2 linked regions of the Pararoseomonas sp. SCSIO 73927 genome follow. The protein of the gene in region 2 interacts with the protein of the main gene of each other region in a pairwise test. Links are inferred from orthologs where the notes say so. Each region holds a gene or a part of one and is shown on either strand. Other genes may lie near its edges. The genes, in order: rpe and eno.

Region 1 (3,227 bases), 2.8 Mb from region 2 along the record:
GGTCGTCCCCGGACTCCGCGAGGTAGAGGCGGCGGCGGTGGATCGCGTTGAAGCCCTTCTTCCAGCCGTCATGGGTGGCTTCCAGCCACTGGGCGCCGCTCGCCTCGTGGCGCTCGGCCTCCACGTGCTCGGGGCGGCGTCCCAGCCCGTCCTCCGTCAGCTCGCTGCTGTTGGTGTCGGCGAGGGTGAGGGTGGAGTGGGCGGCGGTGGCGCGCAGCGCGTCGCGCCAGGCGCCCTCGGCCGCCGGCGCCGCGCCGCAGTTGATGATCAGGCGGTCCCGCCCGATCGACATCTCGAAGGAGAGGGTGCCGGCATGGTGCAGCCGGTCCGCCCCGCGCGGCAGGCCGCCCGGCGCCGTGGCGCCGTTGCGCGGGGGCGGCGTGCCGCAATCCGCGATCACCAGGGTGCGCCCGGCCTGCAGGCGCTGGAACCCGGCATCGCCGAGGATGAGCGGCGCCCGCCCGCGGGCCTGGGCCTGGGTGAGGACGAGGTCCAGCAGGCTCGCCGCCTCCTCCCGCGTGCCGTTGAAGGCGGCCAGTCCCCCGTCGCCGTGGCGGAACAGCCGCAGCGCGGGGGCGGCGCGGTCCAGGGCGTGGGCGAGGTGCGGCGGCGCCTCGATCCCCGCGCCGTGCAGCAGGTTGCGGATCTCGATCAGGTCCTGCAGCGCCAGCAGCAGGATGCCCGGGCTGCGCTCCACCTGGGCGCCGTCGGGCAGGATCTGGCGATCGATCTCCGCGGGCAGAAGCTTCAGGCAGCGGGTGAGCCAGGGCTCCTCCTCCAGCGCCACCGCGGCCGCCAGGGCGCCCTTGAGAGCGACGAGGGCCCCCCGGTGCCGCGCCTCGGCCGGCAGCCCGGCCACCAGCCCGCGCGCATCGGCGGCCAGCCGCGCCATCAGGGCCCGGCGCAGCCCGTCCTCGGCCGTGGCGGCCAGGAAGTCCCAGTGGCCGAGCCAGGCGGAGAGCCGCGCTCCCACCACCTCCGGCGCGATGGCCACGGGGTCCGTGGTGCCGGATTCCAGCCAGAGCCGGGTGATGTCCCGCGCGTGCATCCGCGCCGCATCCGTGCCCAGCGCCCGCAGGTCGCGCAGCCAGGCAAAGCCGTGCAGCGCCGCGCGCCAGGCCGGGCCGCCTGCGCCGGGCCCGAAGGCGGAGGGGTCGTCCGGCAGCGGCCGTACTGTGCCCGCCACCTCCAGCTCGCCCTCCATCAGCTTCCCCGCCCGGGCCACGTCGCCGGGCCAGAGGTCGCGGAAGGCGCGGGAGGGAGCCTCCGGCACGCGGATGGGCTTCAGGCCGGAGAGGGTGCGGCGCGCGCCGCGCAGCCAGCCGCTCATGCCCGGGCGTCCTCAATGTTGCGGGCGGCGCCGGCAGACATATTTCGGGCGGGGCCGCGAAGGGCGGCGATGGCGGCCGCGCGGTCCGGTGCCCCGAACACGGCGGTGCCGGCCACCAGCACGTCTGCCCCCGCCTCGATACACATCGACGCGGTCTTCGCCGTCACCCCGCCATCCACCTGCAGCCGGATGTCGCGGCCCGAGCGGTCGATTGTCGCCCGCAGCGCCGCGATCTTCGCCAGCTGACTGTCGATGAAGGACTGCCCGCCGAAGCCGGGGTTCACGGACATGACGAGGATCAGGTCCAGCAGGTCCAGCACCGGCGCCACGGCCTCCACCGGGGTGCCGGGGTTCAGCACCACCCCCGCCTTCTTCCCCAGCCCCCGGATGGTCTGGAGGGAGCGGTGCAGGTGCGGCCCCGCCTCCGGGTGGAGGGAGATCAGGTCCGCCCCGGCCTCCGCGAAGGCGGCCAGGTAGGGATCGGCCGGGGCGATCATCAGGTGCACGTCGAAGGGCATGCGGGTGAGGGGGCGGAGCGCCTTCACGACCGCGGGGCCGAAGGAGATGTTCGGCACGAAGTGGCCGTCCATGATGTCCAGGTGCAGCCAGTCGGCGCCGGCGGCCTCGATGGCGGCCACCTCCTCCGCGAGCCGCGTGAAGTCGGCGGCCAGGAGGGAGGGCGCGATCAGGACGGGGTGGGGGGCTGCGCGTGTCACGGGGGCGTTATGCGGCAGGCGTCCCAGGGCATCAACACGGCACGCTTCGTTACACCGGCAGCGCGGTGGTGGATTTCACCCGCTCCATGGCGAAGCGGCTGGTGACGTTGCGCAGCTGCGGCACCTCCGCCGTCAGCCGGCGGTAGAAGGCGTCGTAGGCCGCCATGTCCGCCACCGCCACGCGCAGCAGGTAGTCCACGTCCCCGCCCATCCGCCAGCACTCCAGCACCTCCGGCATGGCGGAAACCCTCCACGCGAAGGCCTCGATCCACCCGGCGGAATGGTCCCCGATCTCCAGCGAGACGAAGACGGAGAGCGGCAGGCCCACCCGGGCCGGGTCCAGCAGGGTGGCGCGGCCGGTGATCACTCCCGCCGCCTCCATCCGCCGGATGCGCTTCCAGCACGGGGTCGGGGTGAGCCCCACCGCCTCCGCGATGGCCGCGAGGGAGAGTGCCGCGTCCCGCTGGATCAGCCGGAGAATCGCGCGGTCGGTGGAGTCCAACTCCGGCGGAGACGGCATAGGCCAAATCCTTTCTCAAAGCGGGGCTATGATAGCAAGGAAATCTTTTTGTTGCCGGTATTTCATCCTTACCGGAGAAAAACCATCTCTGATGCCCTACCTTGTTGGTGCAACGACCGATGCGTGACCTCTCCCGCCGCAACCTCCTCGCCCTGGCGGCGGCGATTCCTGCTCCTCTGGCCTTCTCCGGCCCCGCTGCCGCCCGCCCGGCCTTCGCCCAGGGCGGCGAGGCCCCGGCCGCGCCCTGGCCCGACCGCCCCGTGAGGATCGTCGTGCCCGTCGCGCCCGGCGGCAGCCTGGACATCCTCGGCCGCAGCGTCGCCCGCGCCCTCACCGGCCCGCTCGGCCAGCCCGTGGTGGTGGAGAACCACACCGGCGCCGGCAGCAACATCGCCTTCGATCTCGTGGCCCGCGCCAGGCCGGACGGGCTGACGATCCTCGTCGGCTCCGACCCGCTGGCGATCAACCCCGCCCTCTACCCCCGGATCAGCTTTGACCCCGTCCGCGACTTCGCACCGATCGCCGAGCTCGTCCGCGCGCCCCAGGTGTTGGTGGTGAAGAACGGGCTGGAGGCGAGGACCCTCGCCGATTACCGGCGCCTGGGGCAGGAGGCGGAGGGCAAGCTCACCCTCGCCAGCCAGGGCAATGGTAGCATCGGGCA
Region 2 (3,170 bases):
CATGCCGTAGAGCTGGCCGGCCTTCTCCTCGAAGCGGCGGATCAGCAGCATCTCGCGGTAGGCCTTGGCCAGCACGTCCTGGTTATGGCCGGCGGCGGGGGGAGTATCCTTGCCGTTCCCGCGGCGCTTCGCCGCGCTTTCGGTCCCGAGGGCCATGGGCTGCTCCTGCTTGAAAAGTCGGCCGGGGAGGCCGTCTTTCATCGGCAGATACGGTTGGCGCCGGGGATCAGCAAGCTACAAGACTCGGCTAAGTCGTTGATGTTGCGTTGCAACATCGCGAATATCCGCGCCGGATACAAAAGGACAGGTCCGGGAACGCCGCACGGCGCGGCGGAAGGACCGCCGCGCCGTCCGAAAATCCGGCCTTTCCGAACCCTAGAAGAGGCGGCGGTTCGGCGCGTAGGGCACGATGATCTCGTCCTTGGCCACCACGTTCAGCAGGGCGCGGGCGCGCTCCTCCAGCATGTCGCGGTCCAGGTGCTCGGCCCGCAGGCCCGCCACCTTGCGCTCCATGGTGTCTCGCTCCGCCTCCGCCTCGGCCAGTACCAGCCGGGCTGCGGCGATCTCGGCGTTGCGGGCATCGCGCGCGATAAGCCCGCGCGTGCCATTCATCGCGTGGTGCGCGAAGTATCCGCACAGCGCGAAGAAAATTGTCGGAAGCACCAAGGCCTGCGCCCGGCGCTTCACCCCCTGTAAGAAAGCCAACTGCCCCTCCCCCGAAGAGCTTAGGCCGATCGGAATGATCCCCTGGGGCGGAGTAAAATCGGCGCCACGCTGCGGCGCAAGGTCATTCGGGGCAGGGCTGCGGAATTAGCTGTGGACGTTGCGCGCGCGCCGCGCTCTGCGGCGCGCGCGGCCTCTTCAGCGCCCCTTGGGAAGCACGTTGCGGCCCGCGTAGCGCGCCGCCGGGCCCAGCCCCTGCTCGATTCGGATGAGCTGGTTGTACTTCGCGAGTCGGTCGGACCGGGACAGCGAGCCCGTCTTGATTTGGCCGCAATTGGTGGCCACCGCGAGGTCCGCGATCGTCGCGTCCTCCGTCTCGCCGGAGCGGTGCGACATCACCGCCTTGTAGCCGGCGCGGTGCGCCGTCTCCACGGCCTCCAGCGTCTCCGTCAGCGACCCGATCTGGTTCACCTTCACCAGGATGGCGTTGCCCACCCCCTGGTCGATTCCCTGGCGCAGGCGCTCCGTGTTCGTCACGAACAGATCGTCGCCGACGAGGTTCACGCGGTCGCCCAGCCGCTCTGTCAGCAGCTTCCAGCCCGCCCAGTCATCCTCGGACATGCCGTCCTCGATGGAGACGATGGGGTACTTGCCGCAGAGCGCGGCGAGGTAGTCCACCATCCCCGCGGCGTCGAGCTTCTTCCCCTCGCCCTCCATATCGTAGGTGCCGTTCTTGAAGAACTCGGTGGAGGCGCAGTCGAGGGCGAACATGATGTCCTCGCCCACGCGGTGGCCGGCGGCCTCGCAGGCGGCGGCGATGAAGTCCAGCGCCTCCTCCGCGCTCTTCAGGTTCGGCGCGAAGCCGCCCTCGTCGCCCACGTTCGTCGCGTGGCCCGCGTCGTGCAGCTTCTTCTTCAGCGCTTGGAACACCTCGGAGCCGATCCGCACCGCGTCCGCCATCGTGCCGGCGGCCACCGGCATGACCATGAACTCCTGGATGTCGATCGGATTGTCGGCGTGCTGGCCGCCGTTGATGATGTTCATCATCGGCACCGGCAGGGTGCGGGCGAAGGTGCCGCCGACGTAGCGGTACAGCGGGAGCCCGTAGTGCTCCGCCGCGGCCTTGGCATTCGCGAGCGAGACGGCGAGGATCGCGTTGGCGCCCAGCCGCGCCTTGTTCGGCGTGCCGTCCAGCTCGATCATCGTCTCGTCAATCTTCACCTGGTCCGTGGCGTCCAGGCCGGAGAGGGCGTCGAAGATCTCGCCCTCCACGTTCGCCACCGCCTTCAGCACGCCCTTGCCGCCGTAGCGGGACTTGTCGCCGTCGCGCAGCTCAACGGCCTCGTGCGCGCCGGTGGAGGCGCCGGAAGGGACGATGGCGCGGCCGATGGCCCCGCTGTCCAGCACCACCTCCACTTCCACCGTCGGGTTGCCGCGGCTGTCGAGGACCTCGCGGGCAATGATGTCGGAAATGGCGGACATGGGGGCTCCAGCGCTCCGGGACGTTGCCCCGGCGATAAGGCCGGTCGTCCTGCCCGGCAAGAGGGGCCCGGCAAGAGGGGGCGGGCGAGAGGTAAGGTCCCCGCCCTCCGCGAACCCGGCCGGTCAGCCCGTCACGTTGACGGCCAGGGCGGCCTGAAGGGCGTAGACGTCAACGCCGCGCCCGAAGGTCAGCTGCACCGGCTCCGCGCCACTGGACCAGATCCGGAGCTCGGCCTCCATGTCGAAGCTGCCCGCGCTCTCGACGGAGAAGCGCGTGATGCTTCGGTAGGGGATGGAGAGGTACTCCGTCTTCCGCCCCGTCACCCCCTGCTTGTCGATGAGGATCACCCGCTTGTCCGTCAGGATGATGACGTCGCGGATCAGCTTGTAGGCGAGCTGGACCCTCTCCGAGGGGGCGAGCAGACGCGCGTAGTCGGCCGCGGCCTGGGCCGGGCTGATCTCGCTGGCATGGCCCATCAGGCCGGAGAGAAGCGACAAGGAGGTCTCCTCGGAGGTCGGGCCGCACAGCCTATCCCTTCCGCAAGCGGGCGCAACGCCGCCCCCCCGTCCTCACCCCCCCTCGATGATCGCCTTGATCCGCGCGGCCAGGGCCTCCATCGCGAAGGGCTTGGTCATCACGTGCAGCCCCGGCTCCAGCCGGTCGCCCACCGCCGCGGTCTCGGCGTAGCCGGTGATGAACAGCACCCGCAGCCCCGGCCGGGCGGTGCGCGCGGCATCGGCCAATTGCCGCCCGTTCAGCCCGCCGGGCAGCCCGACATCCGTCACCAGCAGGTCGATCCGGCGCGGGCTCCGCAGGATTTCCAGGCCGGAGGGGCCGTCCCCCGCCTCCAGCGCGGTGTAGCCCAGGTCCTGCAGCACCTCGGCCACGAGCATGCGGACGGTCTCCTCGTCGTCCACGATCAGCACCGTCTCCCCCGCCCGCGCCCGCGGTGCCTCCGCGGAGCCGGCCGGGGCCTCGTCCTCCTCGGCGGCCGCGAGGTGCCGGGGCAGGTAGATCGTCACGC

The links.
Region 1: the proteins of eno (region 2) and rpe interact in binary tests that used the Escherichia coli proteins (3 or more experiments, as listed by UniProt). The link is inferred for Pararoseomonas sp. SCSIO 73927 from one-to-one orthologs.

What each region holds. Positions count from the first base shown.
Region 1 is NZ_CP146232.1:2,116,160-2,119,386, forward strand. Bases 187-3,102 are described here. They hold rpe (ribulose-phosphate 3-epimerase), read right to left. Parts: upstream 2,047-3,102; coding sequence 1,327-2,046; downstream 187-1,326. Other genes in these bases: VQH23_RS10025 (heparinase II/III family protein), read right to left, coding at 187-1,330; VQH23_RS10035 (Lrp/AsnC family transcriptional regulator), read right to left, coding at 2,096-2,566; VQH23_RS10040 (tripartite tricarboxylate transporter substrate binding protein), read left to right, coding at 2,686-3,102. Also shown: more of VQH23_RS10025, read right to left, coding at 1-186; more of VQH23_RS10040, read left to right, coding at 3,103-3,227. UniProt on the Escherichia coli protein: Catalyzes the reversible epimerization of D-ribulose 5-phosphate to D-xylulose 5-phosphate.
Region 2 is NZ_CP146232.1:4,913,669-4,916,838, forward strand. The notes cover bases 4-2,862. They hold eno (phosphopyruvate hydratase), read right to left. Parts: upstream 2,146-2,862; coding sequence 862-2,145; downstream 4-861. Other genes in these bases: pdhA (pyruvate dehydrogenase (acetyl-transferring) E1 component subunit alpha), read right to left, coding at 4-156; VQH23_RS23220 (septum formation initiator family protein), read right to left, coding at 376-705; VQH23_RS23230 (PH domain-containing protein), read right to left, coding at 2,269-2,643; VQH23_RS23235 (PAS domain S-box protein), read right to left, coding at 2,716-2,862. Also shown: more of pdhA, read right to left, coding at 1-3; more of VQH23_RS23235, read right to left, coding at 2,863-3,170. UniProt on the Escherichia coli protein: Catalyzes the reversible conversion of 2-phosphoglycerate (2-PG) into phosphoenolpyruvate (PEP). It is essential for the degradation of carbohydrates via glycolysis.